3 regions of the Caballeronia sp. ATUFL_M2_KS44 genome follow, and region 3 is predicted to be linked to each of the others. Evidence: predicted binding sites of a transcription regulator. Region 3 holds the regulator's gene; each other region holds the start of a gene.
The links. Region 3 encodes FNR, which switches genes on or off when oxygen is low (the NO sensors DNR and NnrR bind a similar motif). Its sites were predicted from a motif close to TTGATNNNNATCAA; they were not measured.
Positions count from the first base shown of each region.

Region 1 (3,277 bases), on a different contig from region 3:
CGAGAAACCGATGGTCAGAATCAGCGTCGGCTTGCGCAAATGAATGACGATGCGCGTATTGATGAAGCTGCCGAGCGCGATGCACGCGGCAATCGGCGTCGCGAGCAGACCCGCGTCCTGCGGCGACAGCCCGAAACCGCCTTGCAGCAGGAGCGGCGCGAAGAAGATCAGCGAGAACATGACGAAGCCCGCGAGGAACGACAGCGTGAACAGCGTGACGAGATGCGGATCGCGGAAGATGTCGAGCGGGATGATCGGGTGCGTCGCGCGCCGCTCGCAGACGAGAAGCGCCGCCGCGCCGGCGATCACCGCGCAGCCGAGCGCGATGTTTCCGGCAGAGAGACCCGTCTTCGGCACCGACTCGATCAGCGCCTGAAATCCGCCGAGCACGAGCGCGACGAGCGCGGCGCCGAGCCAGTCGATCTTCACGCCGCCCTCGCGCGGCCGGTGCAGATTCGGCAGATGCGACCAGATGAAATACAGCGCCGCCGCGCCGACCGGCAAATTGATGAGAAACGTCGAGCGCCAGCCCCAGTGCTGGCTCATCCATCCGCCGAGCGACGGCCCCGCCGCCGTGCCGATGCCGTACGCCGCCGCGAGCACGACCTGCCATCGCACGCGCGTGCGCGGATCGGGGAAAAGATCGGGAATCGCGGCGAACGCGGTGCCGACCATCATCCCGCCGCCGACGCCTTGCAGCCCGCGCGCCAGCACCAGAAACAGCATGTTCGGCGCGAGCCCGCACAAAACGGACGCGAGTGTGAACGTCACGACCGCCGCGATGACAAACCGCTTGCGGCCGAAGTAATCGCCGAGCCGCCCGAACACCGGCACCGTGACGACGGACGCCAGCAAATAAGCGCTCGCGATCCACGCGTAGTATTCGAAACCGTGCAGTTCCGCGACGATCGACGGCAGCGCCGTGCTCACCACGGTCTGATCCAGCGCGACCAGCATGTTGACGAGTCCGATGCCGAGCATCGCGTAAAGGGCGGTCCGGAACGCGAGCGCGTGCGGCTGGGGTTCGGTCATGCGGTCGTCGGTCATGCGGCTGTCTTAAGCGGGCGCTGAGTCAGTGGAAACACGGATTGTACGGCGTCGCCTGCGACAGATCGACTCATCGCAAAATTGCCGCCCGCTGATTTGCATGAAGGCCGCACCGCCGCGATATGCTCGATCATTCCACCCGAAGAGGAACACGCCATGTTCAAACGCATCATCGTCGCCATCGACGGCAGCCGCACTTCGCAAGGCGCCTTCGAAGCCGCGCTCGATCTCGCCGCCACGCATCAGGCCGTCGTCCAGGCGTATTACGTCGTCGAAAGCGGGCCGATGTACATGGACGTCCCCGGCTACGATCCGTCCGTGTTGCAAAAAGGCCTCAGCGAACAGGGCGCGATGGTCGCGCGCGAAGCCGCCGACGCGATGAAGGCGCGCGGCGTCGCGGGCGATGTCGTGACCGTCGATGCCACCGCCAGCGACGATATCGCGTCGCTCGTGATCGACGCCGCGCGCGCGTTCAACGCCGATCTGCTCGTCATGGGCACGCACGGCCGCAAGGGCTTCAAGCGGCTGATTCTCGGCAGCGTTGCGGAGCGTTGTCTGCGTCAGGCCACCTTGCCGGTGCTGTTGGTGCCATCGGCGGCAGCCATCGAAGGCGACGCTATTACCGCGTGATGTAAAAGTTGTGCAAGCGCCGGGGGCGCGGCATTTTTTCGCGCGGTCGGTGTCGCGGGCTATGGGACAATCAATTTGTCATTCATCAAGAAACCGAGCTCGCCATGTCTGATCCGACTCCCACCCGGCGGCAAGCGGCACACTGCTCCAGCTGTGCAATGCGCCATCTGTGCATGCCCGAAGGTCTGTGCGCCAGAGACGTCTCCAAGCTGGAACACATCATCTCCGTCACGCGCAAGATCCGGCGCGGCGATGCGCTGTTTCGCACCGGCGACACGTTCGATTCGCTCTACGCCGTGCGCTCCGGCTCGCTGAAAACGGTCGTCACGCACGACGGCACGCGCGACGGCGGACGCGAGCGCGTTACCGGCCTCTTGCTTGCGGGCGATGCGCTCGGTCTCGACGGCATCGGCGACGGGCAACACACCTGCGACGCCGTCGCGCTCGAAGACAGCTCCGTCTGCGTCGTGCCTTACGCGCTTTTCGAGCGCATGTGCCGCGAAACGGACGCGCTTCAGCGGCGCATGCATCGCATGATGAGTCAGGCGATCAACCGCGAGGCGGAACACGTCGTGCGGCTCGGCATGCTGCGCGCGGACGAGCGCGTCGCGCGCCTGTTGCTCGACATGTCGGCGCGGCTCGCACGGCGCGGCTACGCCACAGCCGAATTCACGATGCGCATGACGCGCGACGACATCGGCAGCTATCTTGGCATGACGCTCGAAACGGTGAGCCGCACGCTGTCGCGCTTCGACAAGCTCGGACTCATCGAGGCGCAGGGCAAGTCCATCCGTATCTGCGATTTCGACGGTTTGCGCGGCATTTGACGTTCACCTGAACGCGCGGTCGTTTGTTCGCCGTGCATGAACAAACGACGCTTGGCACGGACTTCGCTACTCACTAGCTCTTTTTCATGCACCGGCGCGGCGCTTTGACGCCAGCTCCGGTGATATGCAATGCTTTCGGCTTGCACCGGAGATAGAGCGAAATGAATCGCGAACCTTCCCTGCGTCATCCTCTGCTCGACCGTCTCGCGGAAGCGCGCCGCGTGACCGACGAACTTTTCGATATCGTCAAACCCGAGCATCTCTACGATCGGCCGATTGCCGAACGGCATCGCATCGTTTTCTATATCGGGCATCTCGAGGCGTTCGACCGCAATCTGTTCGACAAGCGCCTGTTCGACTTGCCGGACATCAATCCCGCCTACGACCAGCTTTTCGCGTTCGGCATCGATCCCGTCGATGGCGGATTGCCGACGGATCAGCCCGCCGACTGGCCTTCGCTCGACGAAGTGCGTGGCTACAAGGCGCAAGTGCGCGCGGACATCGACGCGCGTTTCGATCCGATCAGGCTCGTCGCACAGCCCCTTTCCGCCGATGAACCGGCCGCGAAGCTGCTCGAAGTGGCAATCGAGCATCGGCTGATGCACGCCGAAACGCTCGCGTACATGTTGCATCAATTGCCGGTCGACCGAAAAATCGCGCCGGTCAACGCGGCATCCGAACGGACATCGGCGCGCGCGCTCGCGCATGAAACGGTGCGCGTGCCGGCTGGAACGGCCACGCTGGGCCTCGCGCGCGATAGCGGACGCTTCGGC
Region 1 covers NZ_JALQEA010000045.1:59,973-63,249, forward strand. The annotation lists gene NCR39_RS19505 (MFS transporter) at 1-981, opposite strand, end outside; gene NCR39_RS19510 (universal stress protein) at 1,204-1,677, shown strand; gene NCR39_RS19515 (helix-turn-helix domain-containing protein) at 1,782-2,504, shown strand; gene NCR39_RS19520 (SUMF1/EgtB/PvdO family nonheme iron enzyme) at 2,666-3,277, shown strand, end outside.
Region 1: the regulator FNR is predicted to act here: its motif matches at 1,139-1,152, upstream of NCR39_RS19510 (universal stress protein).

Region 2 (3,277 bases), on a different contig from region 3:
AACGGTCGATGCATTCGCGTCGGCACCGCTCGGCAAGCTGCTCATTTCCGTGGGGCCGGGCGTAACTTGGGCGAACGCGACCTATACGAGGACTTTCTTCGGCGTGAACTCGCAGGAAAGCGCGGCGTCGGGTCTGCCTCAATATGCAACGAGTTCCGGCTTGCGCGATGTTCACATGAACGTGAACGCCACTTATCAATTCGACTCGCACTGGTCAGCAAACGTCACGGCGGTGATCGGACGCCTCGAACATTCGGCAGCGAACAGCCCTATTACGGAGCGCCGTCTCGATCTCAACGGCATGGCGTCTGTGCTGTATCGGTTCTAGGCCCGCGCGATAAAAGCGGCATCCTCTTACATGATCTCGTCCGAATCCATTGACGCACTACTCGCGCGCCGACTGCAAACGCAACGTGAAGCGTTTCTGCGCGATGGCCCTCCTTCCGCGAATCGACGACGCAACGACCTGACAAAGCTCAAGCGTGCGCTCATCGCTCGCAGGAGCGACATCGAGCGCGCGATACAAGCGGACTTCGGTCATCGCGCGACGCACGAGACCGCGATCATGGAGTTGCTCACGCTCGTGAATGGAATCGACTATTTGCGGCGGCGTCTACACCGCTGGATGCGTCCGGAGCGGCGACCTACGCCATGGCAACTGCAGCCCGCTCGCAGCTACGTGCTGTATCAGCCCGTCGGAGTCGTCGGCATTGTGGCGCCGTGGAACTATCCGTTGTCGTTGGCGCTGATGCCTTTGGCCACTGCGCTGGCAGCCGGCAATCGCGCGATGATCAAGCCATCCGAATCGACGCCTGCCACGAGCGCGCTGCTCGAAGCCATCTTGAGCGAGCTATTCGACAAGGAACAGGTCGCTGTGGTCACTGGCGATGCGATCGTGGGCGCCGCGTTTTCCGCGCTGCCATTCGATCATCTGTTATTCACCGGCAGTACCGAAGTCGGCCGCAAGGTCATGCAAGCGGCCGCGGCCAATCTCGTTCCTGTGACGCTGGAACTGGGCGGCAAGTCGCCCGTGGTCATCGAACCGGGCCACGGCGAAGCGGCGGCCGAGAGCATCGCTTATGGCAAGCTCGCCAACGCGGGACAAACGTGCATCGCACCGGACTATGTGCTGTTGCCCCAGCAAGAGATGGATACGTTCGTCGATGCCTACGATCGCGCCGTCAGGCGGCTGTACCCCGAAGGGCCGGATAGCGTGGATTACACATCGATCATCGACGAGCGGCATCATCGGCGTCTCTTGACGCTCCTGGACGATGCGCGGAAGAAGGGTGCGCGAATCATCGAAGTCGGCAATCGGCAACGCAATGCACGCAATGCACGCGATGCCATGCGCAAATTAGCGCCTGTGCTCGTTACCGGCGCGACCGATGACATGCTCATCATGCAGCAGGAAATCTTCGGGCCGCTGCTGCCCGTGCTCACATATGAAGATATCGACGAAGCGATCGATTTCATCAACGCGCGTCCGCGTCCGCTTGCGCTCTATTCTTTCGGCGCGCAAGGCGCGAGCCGCGAGAAACTGCTGACGCGGACCACCGCCGGCAATGTCACCATCAACAACACGTTGATGCACTACGCACAAGATGCTCTGCCCTTCGGCGGAATCGGCCTTAGCGGAATGGGCGCTTACCACGGCGTAGAAGGCTTTCGTGCGTTGAGTCACGCCAAGGGCATTCTGGTGCAGTCGCGCTGGCAGCTCGGCAAATTACTTCGTCCACCTTACGGTTTCATCGCGAATGCCATCATCAAGGCGATGCTCCGTTAGCGCAACGCATCGGTGTTTCAATTGATCTGAATCAAGAGCCGATTCCGACGCCGCGCCGGAACGGATGAATCGCTCGCGCCGTCGCCCTGCCATTGACCTGAATCAACGCGATCCACGATCGGCGTCTCTAGACTGATGCCAACGTGAATCACGATCCGACTCAAGGAGCCACGCGATGAGCTACAAGACTGTTCTCGTGCACCTCGACACCAGCGCGCGCGCTCACCCGAGGCTCGAAAGCGCGTTGCAACTGGCGAAGCGTTTCGACGCACATGTTATCGGGCTCTTTGCCGTGTACGAACCGGAAACGCGCGCGTTCGCCATCATGGCCGGCACGGCCTCGTATTACGAGCAGCACGCGGCCACGCGGCTCGAGCAGCGCGGCGCGATCGAACGCCTCTTTCACGCCGAAGTGAAGCGTGCGGGCGTGACGGGCGAATGGATCGAAGCCCACGAACCGGCGACCCATGCGGCACCGCATTTCGCGCGATGCGCCGATCTCGTCGTCGCCAGTCAGGACGATCCGGACGATCCCGAGTCGTATGTCGGCGATCACTTTCAGGAGACGCTCGTCCTGTCATCCGGGCGCCCGGTCCTGCTGCTGCCTTACACGGGCTTCTTCCCTTCCATGGCCAATCATCCGATGATCGCGTGGGACGGCAGCCGCGAGGCAACGCGAGCCGTCCACGATGCACTTCCTTTGCTCAAGACGGCCGAGCGCGTGAGCATCGTCACCATCGACACGACGCAAGGCGAAGCGCGCGACGAACGCATTGCGGGCGCGGATATCGCCGCGTGCATCGCGCGGCACGGCGTGAAGGCCGAAGTGTCGTCGAGCGCAATCGCGGATGAAACATCGGTCGGCGAATTGCTGCTCTCGCGCGCCACGGATCTCGGCGCCGATCTCGTCGTCATGGGCGGCTATGGACACGCACGCTGGCAGGAACTCGTGCTCGGCGGCGCCACGCGAACCTTCCTCGCATCGATGACGGTTCCCGTGCTCATGTCTCATTGAGGCGATGCGCTCATCAAGGAGGCCGATCATGAACTGGAAGACCATCCTCGTTCACTTGGACAACAGCCGGCGCTGCGATGCGCGCACGCAGCTTGCGTTCGATCTCGCGCGTCGCTTCGACGCTCATGTCATCGGGCTGTATCTCGTCTGTCAGGACCTGGCTCATCATCTGTTCGGTCCGGCGCAACGTGTCGAACGAAGCAACTATGAGAGGCAACAGCGCGCGGCGCTCGATCACGCGCACGAGGCGTTCGAGCATGCGGCGCAACTGGCCGGCGTCACCGCTGAATGGCGCGCGCCGACGGGCTCCGTCATCGACGCAGCGGTGCTGCATGGCCGTCATGCGGACGTGATCGTGCTCGGTCAGGACGATCCGCAAGACCCGGCTGCGTTCATTGCGCGCCACTTCGTCGAAGATACGGTGATGAGCGCGGGACGGCCCGTGCTGATCGTTCCACGCGCGGGCGACATCGAGA
Region 2 covers NZ_JALQEA010000067.1:110,932-114,208, reverse strand. The annotation lists gene NCR39_RS28165 (MipA/OmpV family protein) at 1-328, shown strand, start outside; gene NCR39_RS28160 (coniferyl aldehyde dehydrogenase) at 359-1,786, shown strand; gene NCR39_RS28155 (universal stress protein) at 1,962-2,801, shown strand; gene NCR39_RS28150 (universal stress protein) at 2,830-3,277, shown strand, end outside.
Region 2: the regulator FNR is predicted to act here: its motif matches at 1,808-1,821, upstream of NCR39_RS28155 (universal stress protein).

Region 3 (3,277 bases):
GCGCGTGAGCGACGATGGCATCGGCGCGCGTGCACTGCCTGCGCCGAACGGAAAATGCTTCGGCCTGATCGACGTGCGCGAGCGTGCGAATGCACTGGGCGGCCGCGTGTGCGTCGATTCGATGCCGGACAACGGCTTCGTCCTGACCGTGGTCCTGCCCCGAGAAGCGGTGCACGAAAAGGAATCGCAACCATGACGACGAAAGTGCTGATCGCGGACGACCACACGCTCGTACGCGACGGACTGCGCCACATTCTCGCCAACGCAAGCAGCTTCGAGGTGGCCGGCGAAGCGAGCGATGGCCCGGGCACGCTCGCCCTCGTGCGCTCCACGCCGGCTCACGTGCTCGTGCTCGATCTCTCGATGCCGGGCCGCAGCGGCCTCGAACTGCTCAAACAGATCAAGGACGAAATTCCCGCGCTTCGCATTCTCGTGCTGACCATGCATGCGGAGCAGCAATATGCCGCGCGCGCGTTCAAGGCCGGTGCATCGGGCTATCTCACGAAGGAAAGCGCCAGCGCGGAACTGGTCTCCGCCGTCACGAAGGTCGCGGCGGGCGGCGCATACGTGAGCCTCGCGATGGCCGAGCGCTTCGCGCAAAGCCTGACGGAACCGGCGGATGCGTTGCCGCACCAGCGCCTGTCGGATCGCGAGCACGAGGTGTTTCGCCGATTGTGCGCAGGCGAATCCATCAACCAGATCGGCGAAGCGTTGTGCGTGAGCGCGAAAACCATCAGCACGTACAAGGCGCGCATTCTCGAGAAGATGCAGATGCCGCATGAAGCGGCGCTCGTGCGCTATGCCGTCAAGCATCATCTGTTCGACGACGAGAACGACGACGTCTGAATTTCGTCCGTCAGGATTTCCCTACACGCCTGCCGAAGCGCCTACGGAAGTTTCCGCCACCGCCGATTCATTTCGGAATTTACGCAGCCGATAATCGAACGCATGGATTCATCGGCCGCGCCGGAAGCACCACGGTGCGCGCGAACCAACGTTCGACCGGAGGCGCAGCATGTTTCCCATAAGCGAAGCCAGACCCATCGTCGGCCACAACGAAGCACCCGCGCCGCGTCGCGCGTTTCAGATCGCGGACAACTCATCGCAGCGCGCAACACGCCAGGGAATGCGCTGCTCGACTTGCTCGATGCAGCGTGTCTGCATGCCGAGCGCTCTCTCGCCGGACGAATGCGAACGGCTCGACGCGATCATCTGCGCGACGCGCATCGTGCGGCGCGGCGAGACGCTCTATCGCTCCGGCGATGCATTCCAGAGCGTCTACACCGTGCGCAGCGGCTGTTTCAAGACCGTCGTCGTGCATCGCGACGGCAACGAGCAGGTCACGGGCTTTCATCTCGCGGGCGATGCGCTCGGACTCGACGGCGTGAGTTCCGACAGCCACACGTGCGACGCGCTCGCGCTCGAAGACAGCGTCGTCTGCATCATTCCGTTCGATCTGCTCGAACTGCTTTGCCGCGAAGTCAAGGCGATCCAGCATCACGTGCATCGCCTGATGAGCAGCGAGATCGTGCGTGAGTCCAATCTCATGATGCTGCTCGGCACGATGTCGGCGGAACAGCGCGTCGCTGCGTTCCTGCTCAACATCTCGGCGCGCATGAAGGCGCGCGGCTATTCGCCCGCGCAATTCGTGCTGCGGATGACGCGCGAGGAGATCGGCAGCTATCTCGGCCTCAAGCTCGAAACCGTGAGCCGCATGTTCTCGAAGCTGCAAAAGGCGGGCGTGGTCGATGCGCGCGGCAAGGAAGTGCGCATACTGAATCAGGCGAGCCTCGAAAGCGTTTGACGCGCGATTGCGCTTGGCTATGCGCCGTTGATGCAGATCAACGAGCCTCGCGGCCGCGGATCGCATCATCGGTGCGTACCTTCATTCGTTGCGCGCCATGCTTCTCGCTCTTTCTCGTCATCGTGCATTCGCTGCGCTGCTTGCCGTTCTCATGTCGTGCGCATCGCGCGCGCTGGCGCAATCCGAACCGAGCGCGCTGATCGATCAGCAACACTGCATGTTCTGCCATACCAACGACGCGCCGTTTCTTGCGCCATCGTTCCAGCAGATCGCAAACCGGTATCGCGACGATCCGCAAGCGCAAGCCATGCTGGAGCACAAGCTGCGCGCGGGCGGCCGCACACACTGGGGCGACATGGCCATGCCGATGCCCGCCGAACGCGGCGGCGCGCTTTCGCCGGAAGATGCGCATGTGCTCGTCGAATGGGTGTTGCGTCATTAGTCGCGACGTCACGCTAAGGACACGATCGAACCGGACACGCATCGTGATGCATGACGAACCCGGGCGCGATGCCGGGACGCAACGCGAGCGCATAGAAGATCATGCGGAAGACACGTGCCGCTGTTCGAGCAGGCGCATGGCGTTGTCGAACGCACGATGAATCGCGATGCACACGTCCGCGTCCGAACCGCGCTCCACCGGGATCAGATCGAACGCCCGCGTGATGAGATCGAGCCGCGCATCGTAGCGCCGCGCGCCCGATGGATCACGATACGCTTCGACGGTCAGATGGCTGTTGGCAATATCGGTCGCGGCGCGTTCGAGCCGCACCAGTTCGACGCCGGCCACGCGCTCCGCGTCGTCCGAACCGGCGAACCCCCGATACGCAATCTGCATTCCGAGCCCCATGAGCGCTCTCCTCGTCCTTCTTCATGGCCGAGCCGCCGCTTCACGCGGCATCGTCCTGAGCACCTCGCTCCGGTGCGAGCACGAAGCCGCGAAACCGGATCTCGACCTTCTGTATCTCGCTCGCGCATTGCGTGTATAGCCAGCCGGGGCCGCCATCCATCGCGTACATGCCCCGGCACATTGCCTTCACGCTGATGCGCGCCCACCCGCGCTTCTCCGCCGATGGCGTGCGCGTGGCCCACAGGTACACCACGCCCGCTTCGAGCGGCCGCGCGGTTTCGATGGCGCGTTCATCGGCATAGCGTATGTGCGTGGCCGAATAACGCGTGACGTATGCCTTCGTGCGCGTCCAGAGCAGCGAGCACTCGTCCGGCCCCTGACAATCGACGGCGGCGAATTCGCGCGCCTGCAGCAACGCGGGCTCGGTCTCGCTGAAGCGATTCCAGCGCGCATCCGTCGAGCAGCCAGCCAGCGCGCTCAAGACAAGCGTGGCGCAAAACGATCGTGCTCTCATCCCGCGCTCCGTGGCGTCGCTATGGCGATGAGATGACAGTACCGCTAATTGCATCGCTCGAATTGACCTGGCTCAGCCTTGCACGTTTCGATACGGCCACGCGCGCGTC
Region 3 covers NZ_JALQEA010000051.1:467,052-470,328, reverse strand. The annotation lists gene NCR39_RS22875 (PAS domain-containing sensor histidine kinase) at 1-196, shown strand, start outside; gene NCR39_RS22870 (response regulator) at 193-846, shown strand; gene fnr (fumarate/nitrate reduction transcriptional regulator Fnr) at 1,016-1,804, shown strand; gene NCR39_RS22860 (c-type cytochrome) at 1,956-2,246, shown strand; gene NCR39_RS22855 (hypothetical protein) at 2,346-2,654, opposite strand; gene NCR39_RS22850 (hypothetical protein) at 2,695-3,168, opposite strand.